2 regions of the Halomonas sp. IOP_6 genome follow, and region 1 is predicted to be linked to the other one. Evidence: predicted binding sites of a transcription regulator. Region 1 holds the regulator's gene; the other holds the start of a gene.
The links. Region 1 encodes sigma-54, which starts transcription at its own class of promoters, with help from an activator protein. Its sites were predicted from a motif close to TGGCACNNNNNTTGCTNT; they were not measured.
Positions count from the first base shown of each region.

Region 2: K7H08_RS04950 (NarK family nitrate/nitrite MFS transporter) is a predicted target of sigma-54. The motif match lies at 2,858-2,875, and genes of this name have one in related genera.

Region 1 covers NZ_JAIRBO010000001.1:547,129-552,496, forward strand. Annotated here, with positions in the region: gene K7H08_RS02595 (KpsF/GutQ family sugar-phosphate isomerase) at 1-591, shown strand, start outside; gene K7H08_RS02600 (KdsC family phosphatase) at 627-1,169, shown strand; gene lptC (LPS export ABC transporter periplasmic protein LptC) at 1,169-1,741, shown strand; gene lptA (lipopolysaccharide transport periplasmic protein LptA) at 1,750-2,253, shown strand; gene lptB (LPS export ABC transporter ATP-binding protein) at 2,326-3,051, shown strand; gene K7H08_RS02620 (RNA polymerase factor sigma-54) at 3,157-4,572, shown strand; gene hpf (ribosome hibernation-promoting factor, HPF/YfiA family) at 4,670-4,978, shown strand; gene ptsN (PTS IIA-like nitrogen regulatory protein PtsN) at 4,983-5,368, shown strand, end outside.
Region 2 covers NZ_JAIRBO010000002.1:302,385-307,752, forward strand. Annotated here, with positions in the region: gene K7H08_RS04945 (nitrate regulatory protein) at 1-1,224, opposite strand, end outside; gene K7H08_RS04950 (NarK family nitrate/nitrite MFS transporter) at 1,340-2,701, opposite strand; gene K7H08_RS04955 (patatin-like phospholipase family protein) at 3,003-4,022, opposite strand; gene K7H08_RS04960 (CZB domain-containing protein) at 4,127-5,224, opposite strand.

The DNA of each region.
Region 1 (5,368 bases):
GGTTCCACATTAGCCAAACACGCCGATGCTCACCTTAATAGCGGCGTTGAGCGCGAAGCCTGCCCTCTCGACTTAGCGCCGACCAGCTCAACCACAGCAGCACTTGCCTTAGGTGATGCCTTAGCCGTGGCATTATTAGAAGCACGGGGCTTCACCGCGGAAGATTTTGCGCTTTCACACCCAGGTGGAAGCCTCGGCAAACGCCTACTTTTGCGTGTAAAGGATTTAATGCACAACGGATCACGCCTCCCCCAAGTAGCATTAGGCAGCCCGTTACGGGACGCACTCTTGGAAATTACTCGCCAAGGGTTGGGCTTTACCTGCGTAATCGATAGCGAAGGACGCCTTGCCGGCGTTTATACCGACGGTGACTTACGCCGAACGCTGGATCAGTTTCATGACCTACGTGACGTCCTAGTTGATGATGTGATGACACGTCCTGGAAAACGTATCGGTCCCGATGTGTTAGCGGCTGAAGCGGTACGCATCATGGAAGACAGTCGAATCACCGCACTGGCGGTCGTGGATGATCAGCAGCGCCCCATTGGCGCGCTACATATGCATGACTTACTTGCTAGCGGTGTCATTTAATCAATCTTTTCAAACATTAATAATACGGAGGCTTCATGGCCCTACCTGACGCTCTACAAGACCGGATTCGCCGCGTAAAATTGCTTGCTATTGACGTTGACGGCGTACTTACCGATGGCCGCCTCTATTTTCAAGCTGACGGTATCGAAATCAAAGCGTTTCATACCCAAGATGGCCACGGCCTCAAACTTTTGAAACGCGTCGGAATCCATGTTGCCTTAATTACTGGGCGTGATTCTCCCATGGTCAGCCAACGTGCTGCGTCGCTGGGCATTACCCACGTGTATCAAGGGTGCGAGGATAAACTCACTACGCTACGCGCGCTTTGCCAACGCCTAGACATCACGCTTGAGCAGGTTGCTTATTGTGGTGACGACCTACCAGACCTTGCTCCAATTAAACGTTCTGGCGTAGGCATCACCGTCCCTAATGCTCCTGATTATATGCATACTCACGCTGACTGGATCACCGATCGGCTTGGTGGCCACGGCGCTGTACGTGAAATCTGCGATACCTTATTGATGTCTCAAGGTCATTGGGATGCTGTTTTAGATACGTACCTACACGGCCAATCGTAATGCGCTTTTGGGTTAAAAAACGCCTTTGGATAACCATCATGGTGTTTGCCTTAGGTGGCGTACTGGTATGGCTGGATCCGCGCGGCCCTCAAGACCAATCAATCGACGCAGAGGCTCGTGCTCAAGAGCCCGGCCATGTACTAGAGAATGCAGAAATTACTCTGTTTGGTGACACCGGAGCCATCCAGCAGTCGCTGACGACGCCACGCTTAGTTCATACCCCTCAAACGGCGATGACAGATGTCCTCTCCCCCAGGGCGACACTATTTGATAGCGATGAGCGTCAATGGCTAGCGACGGCGGAGACCGGCACCCTAAATACTGACACGCAGGCGCTCACGCTAGCTGGTTCAGCCCAATTACTTGCACCTGATGAGGGCTGGCAGTTGAATACTGAGTTATTACACTATGATGGCATCACCCGTCATGCTTGGAGCGATGCCGAAACCATACTTCAGCAACCGCCCCAGCGCATTGACGCTTCACGTATGGATGTATGGCTGGATGATAGCCAGATCCGCTTAACCAATAACGTGCGCGGCGTTCACCCGCCTGCCACTCGTTCTCAGTAGGAGTCGCGATGAACGTTCTTATTCGCACGGCACTCTTCGTCATTGCGCTACCCATTTCAGCGGCAGCGCTACCGGTTATGGCACAAAGCCAAGCCCCCGTAGAAGTAGAGGCTGACCGTTTAGATCTCGATCAACGCGCAGGCACCGCAGTGTATTCAGGCAACGTCGATATTCGGCAGGGCAATATGCAACTGCGCGGCGATCGCGTTGAGATTCAGCGCAACGATGCTGGCGAGCTATCGCGTGCCATTGCAACCGGTGGACGAGCCTACATACGTAACCAGCTCGAAGACCAAGCTAGCCCAATGGAAGGCTGGGCAAAACGTATTATTTACCATGTTGCCGAGCGTCGGGTAGAGCTCATTGACCAAGCGGAACTGACCCAGCAAGCAGATCGCTTTGAAGGTGGGCGATTAGAGTACTTTATCGACCAAGGTGTGGTTCAGGCGCGTTCTGATGTTAGTGGTGGTGAGCCACAACGTATCCGCATGACTCTTCAGCCGGAACAATAGGAGTGTCCAGTGGCGACCAATAACGCAGAGCCCGCACCTCAAACCACAGCCTCAGAATCAGAAACCGCGCCGATAAAAACACTTTATGCCCAACACTTAGCTAAAAGCTATAAACGCCGCCGTGTCGTTAAGGATATTAACCTAGAGATATCTCAAGGCAGCGTGGTAGGGCTACTAGGCCCCAATGGCGCAGGCAAAACGACATCGTTTTATATGATTGTCGGCTTGGTAAAGTCTGATGCGGGAAAGGTTGGCATTGATGAGCTTGATTTAACCCATGCCCCCATGCACGAACGTGCAATGGCTGGTATTGGCTACTTGCCTCAGGAAGCCTCTATTTTTCGCAAACTTACCGTCGCCGACAACATCATGGCAATCCTGGAAACCCGCAAAGAGCTCGATCGTAGCGCCAGGGAGCAGCGCCTTGAGTCGCTACTGGAAGATTTTCACATCACGCACATTCGTGACAACTTCGGCATGAGTCTTTCGGGCGGAGAGCGTAGACGTGTTGAGATTGCCCGCTCCCTCGCGACCGAGCCTGCCTTTATCCTGCTTGATGAGCCGTTTGCCGGCGTTGATCCAATCTCAGTGGGCGATATTAAAACGATCATTCGAGCCCTCAAAAAGCGCCATATCGGCGTGCTGATCACTGATCATAACGTCAGGGAAACACTGGATATTTGCGATATTGCTTACATTGTAGGTGACGGCCATATCATCGCCAGTGGCCCCCCTCAGGAAATTCTCAACAACCAGCGGGTAAGAGACGTTTATTTGGGGGCTGATTTCCGCTTGTAAACAGCCATCTGTAGAAAAAATAGTAGTGGTGGCATACTTATTGCACTTGCACCAAGCCATAACTCGCACTAGGGTGGAGCTTTCTGATTAACGAGCGGTTCTCAGATGGTCATGAAAGCTTCTCTTCAATTGCGTATCGGTACACAGCTGACCATGACACCTCAGCTGCAGCAGGCCATCGCCCTGTTACAGCTATCAACGCTGGACCTCCGTCAAGAAATTCAGCAAGCACTTGATGCCAATCCAATGCTTGAGCAGGAAGATGAGTTCGGCGAACAGGCCGTTAGTGAACCCCAGGAAGCTGAATGGTCCGAAAGCATTCCTAACGAACTCTCAACTGACAGTGACTGGTCAGACACTTATCAAGACCTTGGTAGCCATGGTGCCAGCAGCGAGGGGCCTGACTTTGAGCGTCAAGCCGCTGGTCAAAGTTTGCATGGCCACTTACTTTGGCAACTCGCCATGACAGATTTTTCACCACGCGACCACGCCATTGCTGAAAGCCTCATCGATGCACTGGATGCCAACGGCTACCTAACCCAGCCTCTCAATGACATTCGCGAAGGACTTAAAGCCCAAGGGCATGAAGGCCTTAGCCAGCGTGAAGTTGAAACAACCTTGCTTCGTCTTCAACAGTTTGAGCCCACCGGTGTATTTGCTCGCGACCTGCGGGAGTGCTTAATGCTGCAGCTCGCCTCACTACCGGAAGATACACCGCTGCTTATGCCTGCCAAGCGGTTAGTGCGTCAATTTCTGGAAGCGCTTGGTAAGGATGATGTGCGTTTGCTAAAGCGGCGGTTAAGTCTAGATGATGAGCAGCTTGATGATGTCATCCGCTTGATCCGCAGCCTTGATCCTCGCCCAGGAAGTGCCTTTGGCGACACTGATGACAGCTATGTAACGCCAGATTTAGTCGTACGCCATGACCACGAAGGATGGCACCTGGAGCTAAATCCTGAGGCATTGCCGCGCTTGCGCATTCAACCTGACTACGCAAGCCTGATCAAACGGGCTGACAAGAGCCAAGATAACCAATTTTTAAAAGAGCATCTCCAAGAAGCTCGCTGGCTCATCAAGAGCCTTTCAAGTCGAAATGATACGCTACTGCGGGTGGGCCGAGAAATCATAGCTCGCCAGATAGGCTTTCTGGAACACGGCGAAGAAGCCATGAAACCGCTGATTTTAGCCGATATCGCAGACGCCGTAGAAATGCATGAATCCACTATTTCCAGGGTCACCACCCAGAAATACATTCATACTCCGCGCGGAGTGTTTGAGCTCAAATACTTCTTTTCAAGCCAAGTAAGTGGCCAGGACGGCGGTGACAGTCACTCCAGCACCGCCATCCGCGCTCGAATCAAAAAACTGGTGCAAGATGAACCGCCCGGGAAACCTCTCTCAGACAGCCGCCTCGTGTCGCTATTGGAAGAGGGTGGCATTAATGTGGCAAGGCGAACGGTGGCCAAATATCGCGAGTCGATGGGTATACCCTCTTCAAGCGAACGCCGCCGTTTACGCTAATAAAACAGTGCTAACGAACAAAGTCTGTCTAAGGGCTTTGCAATAGCGCAAAAAGGGTTACAATCGAAGAACAGTCCGATGGATAAGGAGCACGTCAATGCAAGTAAATATCACTGGTCATCACGTAGATCTGACTGACGCCTTGCGTGACTATGTAAATGAGAAGCTGGAACGCGTTGAGCGCCATTATGACAATATCACCACCGTACAAGTGACCTTATCTGTTGAAAAGGAGCGCCAGCAAGCTGCCTGCACCCTGCATGCTGCAGGTGCCGATCTACACGCAGAAGCATTAGACAACGATATGTACGCTGCGATTGATGCACTAGCGGACAAAATTGATCGTCAACTCGTTAAACACAAGGAAAAAGCACAAGCTCGCGCCCAAGGCGCTGGCGTGCGTTAACTCAATGACGTTGGAAACTATTCTTCCCCCGGAGCGCGTGCTGTATGACGTCCCCGGGGGCAGCAAAAAAAGGGTGCTGGAATTTTTCAGCACCTTTATTGCGCAAAACACGCCAAGCCTAGATAGCCAAGAAGTCTTCAGCCGCCTGATTGGTCGTGAGCGTTTGGGTAGCACTGGAATAGGCAACGGCGTTGCTATTCCTCACGCCCGTAGCCCTCACTGCAGCTCGCCTATCGCTGGTTTTTTAAAGTTAGCTGAGCCAGTAGATTTCGATGCTATTGATGGCGACCCCGTCGACCTTGTTTTCGTACTTTTAGTGCCCGAAGAGGCGGACGACACGCACTTAGCCTTATTAGGGCAAGTGGCGTCCATCATGAACAACGTTGACAC
Region 2 (5,368 bases), on a different contig from region 1:
CGCCATATCGGCCATGCTTTTACTGTGATCCATCGAGGTTTTACGTAAAAAACGATAAGCCTCTTCTTCGGTCATCTCCTGGTGGGCCATGATAAGGCCTTTGGCGCGTTCGATGAGCTTACGTTCACGCAGGGCTTTACGGGTATTTTCCAGCTCATCGCTAAGACCTTGAAGGTGGCTCGACTGGGCATGGGCAAGCTCAATCAGTGAACGTCCTAATGGAGAGGTTAAAGCGCTAGCTGTCAGCTCTCCTAATGGTTGTGTATCGCTCAAGGCAAGAAGCTGCTCACAGGGAGCAAGAGTTGGCTGGTTAGGAGGTGTTTTAGCCTGCTCTAACGTCGAATGCACCTGAGCGATTTTTTGATGACATAGCGCCGTTAATTGGCGGTTTAGGATGTCCTCAACGGCTTTGATGCTATCAATGCGTAATGTGGTTAGGTCGTACCATGTTTCGCTAAGCGTTTTGTCTACGCGGCCTTCTTGATGAGAGTGTTGACAAACATGTTGGTAAGCAATGTTACGAAGCTGCTGAATCCCCGCGAGTGTTCGCGGCGAGAGAGTCTGCTGCCAAACAAGATCAGCCTCGGATGAGGCAAACTCTTCAAAGGTGTCGAAGCAGCGTTGCTGATCGCGTACTAATTGGTGAATCAACTCGCGATGAGCATCGTCGAAATGCCCATGGGTAAAGCCAAAGGCACCACAGGCACGTTCTTGCCCAGCGAGTTCTTTGCCTTGCATAAGGTGAAAAATAGCCACTAGTGCGCGAGTGATATCCGGGTCTACCGAGGTATCTGCTGCTTCAAATACAATGGCGAGGAGTCCACTAATTAAGTGGTTAAAGGCTTGGGTTGCCGCATCAGGAGAGATCGCAAACGAATGAATGGCTTGTCGTAACGTGTTTAGGTCATCCAGGGCAAGCCACACCGCCGCGATCCGCCTGAGTAAGCGTGCCGCTGCCTGTGGTCGTGTTTCTTCGGTAAGCGCTTCTAGCCGCTGGCGCATAACGGTCTCGGCTTCATGGCTATGCTGTAAAAATTCCTTTCGCCGAGTAGCAAACCGTTTACCTTTCGAGACAAGGTAAATCGTCGAGGCGCCTCGTTCACGTTGGAGCGCATGGATAAAACCGCTAATGTCGCCAACGATCTCTGAGGTAGTGGCTAAGTGGTGCAGGCTATCGATATCGCATCGAAGGGCGGTTAAGAGTAGTTGTTGGGCTGAAGACATAGTGGTTTCCTTTTACTCCCCGCCTGAGATGAAATCCCCTCTGTTGCGATAAGTGTCGCGAAAACGTGTCGTAAAAAATCGTCACGGATAAAGCGTACAGAGGGGTAAGTGAATACTAACGCAGCGAGAGTGCGCCTGCGCTCGTGTCGCCGCCAACCGCATCACGGTAGGCGGTGGCTTCTTCGGCTTCTTCGGCTTCTGTGGCATCGCTGAAGCGTACTACCAGTACACAGGAAGCGAGCACTAATACGGTAATGCCAAGGTAAAAAAGCCCTTGTTGATAACCAAGACTTTCACTACGGAACAGAAAGGCGGCGGATACGGCACCGACGTTTCCACCCGCCCCCACAATACCGGCAACAGCCCCCAGTGCTTTTTTATTGATAAAGGGCACCACGCCAAATGTTGCTCCTTCGGCCATTTGAACAAACAGGCTAAAGACCAGCATGATGCCAATTGCGAGGCTTAAGACATGCATTTGTGAGAAGGCAATGAGTGCTATTCCTTCACATACCAAGGCGATAAACAGCCAGCGAACTCGCCCTTTTAAACCGCCTTGTTTGGCGAACAGGTCTGAAAAAACGCCGCCAAGGGTACGGGCGAAAATATTCATTAGGCCAAATAAGCCAGCGATTAAACCAGCGGTTGCCAGGGTCAGGTCAAACTTGTCGAAGAAGTAGATAGCGGCAATATTATTGATGGTTAGTTCGACGCCAAAGCAGAGCCCGTAAACAATAAACAGCGCCCATACGCGAATATCTTTTGCTGCGGTCAGAAAGCTTTGTACTGCGCTATTTTCACCTGTGGCTTCAGGTAGCTCACCGCGGGCGCGCAGGTCGCTAAAGTTGCCATCGGGAGCGTCTTGGGTAAACAGCCAATAGCCAATCCCAGTAAAAAACAGTACGACGCCAGGCACCACCATTGCTAAGCGCCACCCTAGCGTTTCACTAACGCCAAGCATTAGTAGACCTGAGAAGATCAGCGGCATCAGGATTTGCGTCGTACCGCCGCCCAAGTTCCCCCAGCCAGCACTGGTCGCATTGGCGGTGCCAACGACATTCGGCGCAAACATCATCGTGGTGTGATATTGGGTGATCACAAAGGATGCGCCGATGGCTCCGATGGCCAGCCGAGCGAGTAAGAAGGTCTCAAAGCTATTGGCAAAACCTATGCACATAACGGGCACAGCGCCGAGCATCAACAAACCGGTATAGGTTTTACGAGGCCCAATTTTATCGCACAGCACGCCAATGAGCAGGCGGACAATAACGGTAATAGCAACGGAGGCAATAATGGTATTGCCGATCTGCGTTTGGGTGAGTGATAAATCTTCACGGACCACTGCCATCAGTGGAGCGATGCCAAACCAACCAAAAAAACAGATATGGAACGCGAACCAGGAGAAGTGGAACGCACGCATTTGAGGGGTAGAGAAGTTTAATAGCCGAATGCGGTTAGCTTTATTGCGAATGTCCATGGATGGCCTCACAGAGCACGATACGAGTGGGTCAAAACATGGCGCTTGGAAAGGCGCTATGTTGTTAACGAGAACATGCCTTCGCCATTGAAGGGCAGGTTCGACGCACTCGTACCCGTTGGGCCTGGTCCACGCCTACCATCATTCAGTAAGAGTGAAGCAATTAGTTCGCCATAAGATTATTTTAATTTTAAAATCAGTTTCTTATGTGTGTTTGTTTAATAGGTGGAGAGTTTCAGTAGGCTGGTAATGCACCAAGGTGGCGCATCTGCGGTGAAGACGTGCGACACCTGAGTGCTGGTTATTCGTGCAAATAAACAGCGTCAATATCCAGTGTTGAACGTTCACCTATCGCTTCAAAGTGAGTTTCTAGCCAGCGTTCGGCGGCATCGCGCCCTTGCTCGAACAGATGGCATAGAAACGCCCATTCTGAGTTCATTTTGCTGGATACCGAGAGATCCTCTAGCGCCTGTTCGCCACTGATACGGTGGAAGAGCGCTTGCTGATAGCAGTTTTCGATTCCCTGTTCATCCAGTGTGCGCTTAAGCAGCGCAATCATGCGTATTTCTTTAATCAGGGCTGAATTAAAGGTAATTTCATTTAGTCGATTCATTATGGCTGAGGCAGACGTGGGGACTTCTTCTCTGATGATGGGGTTAATCTGCACCAACAGAATGTCGCGTGCGCTGCACTCCTCCATTAAAGGGAACAGCGCTGGGTTACCCATATAACCGCCATCCCAGTACGCTTCGCCCTCTATCTCAACCGCTTGAAATACAAATGGCAGGCAAGCAGAGGCCATGACTGCATCTACACTCATCTCTTCGCGGCGAAAGACGCGCTGTTTTCCAGTACGAACGTTAGTGGCCGTCACAAATAGCTTAAGCTGCTCACAACGTCTTACACGTTCGAAATCAATATGTTCGGCGACAATGTCACGCAATGGATTAATATTCAGAGGGTTCAGTTGGTAGGGGGATACCAAGCGGCTTAAAAGGTCCATAGCCACATAACCCGGTGAGTGATCGAGGGACCAGTTTCCGGTAAGTACATCAAGTGGCGAGCGGCGAATTGGGCTTGCCATACCCGCTCGGCTAACCGCTTTCCAAAACTGGTGTAGCGCCTGGCGAGCTGTCTCTTTGTTACCGCGGGTGAGGGCGTCTGCCATGACCACACCATTCATTGCGCCAGCGCTTGTGCCACTGATGCCCTCTATTTCGATACGGTCATCTTCAAGTAAGCGGTCGATGACACCCCATGTATAAGCACCGTGGGCTCCACCGCCCTGTAAAGCGAGATCTAGCTTTTTGATCTGCGACATTGCCTTCCCTGCTGAGTGAGTGATTAAAAGCGCAGTAACCCACTCAGCATGGCATAAAAGGGTGTGATATGTGTACGCCTGCTAGGCAGGCCCACAGCACGTCATCAAGGTGAATCTGCTAATGGTGAAGGGCGCCCATTTGAAAGGGGAACCTCATAAACGGCATGCTCCATCAGTTTATCAAGCTGGAGTGCTAGCTGACTGCTGGCTTCTTCCATCATAGCCAGTGCCGCAAGCTGGCCATTATGATCACCTTGGCGGGCAAACTTAAGTGCTTCTAAACCGCTTTCATGAAAACGCTTGTGCGGTGCCGCCAGCGCTTTGTAAGCCTCCGTATGCTTATAGCGATGACCGTCCCCCATAAAGTACCAATGCCCAAGCGTGCAGTGCTGGTGATCTTCTAAATTCTCTTCCAGATGAGCAGAGAGTAGTTGCCTATAAAGGCGGCTTTTCCATACCGCATGCTCGAGTTTGGCGGCGTGCAAATAAGCCGTAGTTGTACTGTGGTGTATGACCTTATACATATGGCGTGACTGGTCTATCAACTGCTCAATGACATGTTCTGCTGCTTGGGCGGCGCTGGTTAAGGCCTTTATTTCCTGCTGCTGATAATCACGGATCTTTGCATCTTCATTGACTTGCAATGCCGTGCGCTCGATCCACTGCGCTAGCTGATGCGCTAATTGCCGAGAGTGTTCTGATAACTCTTGCAGGTCCTGGACAATTGCTGGCATGCCTGCCGGTTGTTCATGAAAGTGAGCGACTTCCAAGGCCGCAGTAATGGCTAACGCTTGTGTATGGCCTGCGCTGTGCCCTAATTCGACACTCAGCTGACGTATATCGTGGAAGGCTTGCTCAGTCACTAAAGGGGACGCTAAATACGTGTCTATTTGCTGGCAGCGTTGGCGGTGTTGCTGCAACGTTTGTGCGCTTTGCTCGGCTTTATGGAGTCGGCTGAAAGTGTCAGTAAGTGTCGATTGCTCGGCAGCAAGGTGCTGAGCATGCACTTCTACGCCTTTGCTCAATGAGCAAAGCATGTCCGCGCCCCTGGCCTGAAGCATGCTGAGCGACTCAACCGGCGTCATCAAGCTGATCGCGCGACAGCGGTGGCGCTTTTTTTCAGCCTCTAATTGGGCATTCAACGCTGCCACTTCTTGCTCTAGGCGATGGATAGTTTGATACGGATGCATAAAAGCAAACATGGCCAGTACCTGCAAAATAGTAAATAGCTTTGTGATGTTTTGTCACAAAGTATTGCAGGTGGTTGCCGTGCGTGCCGGAGTTACCTGGTATTAATGATGAAAACCAGTCTCTTGCGTTTTTGAGGACTATGTTTCTTAATGTAT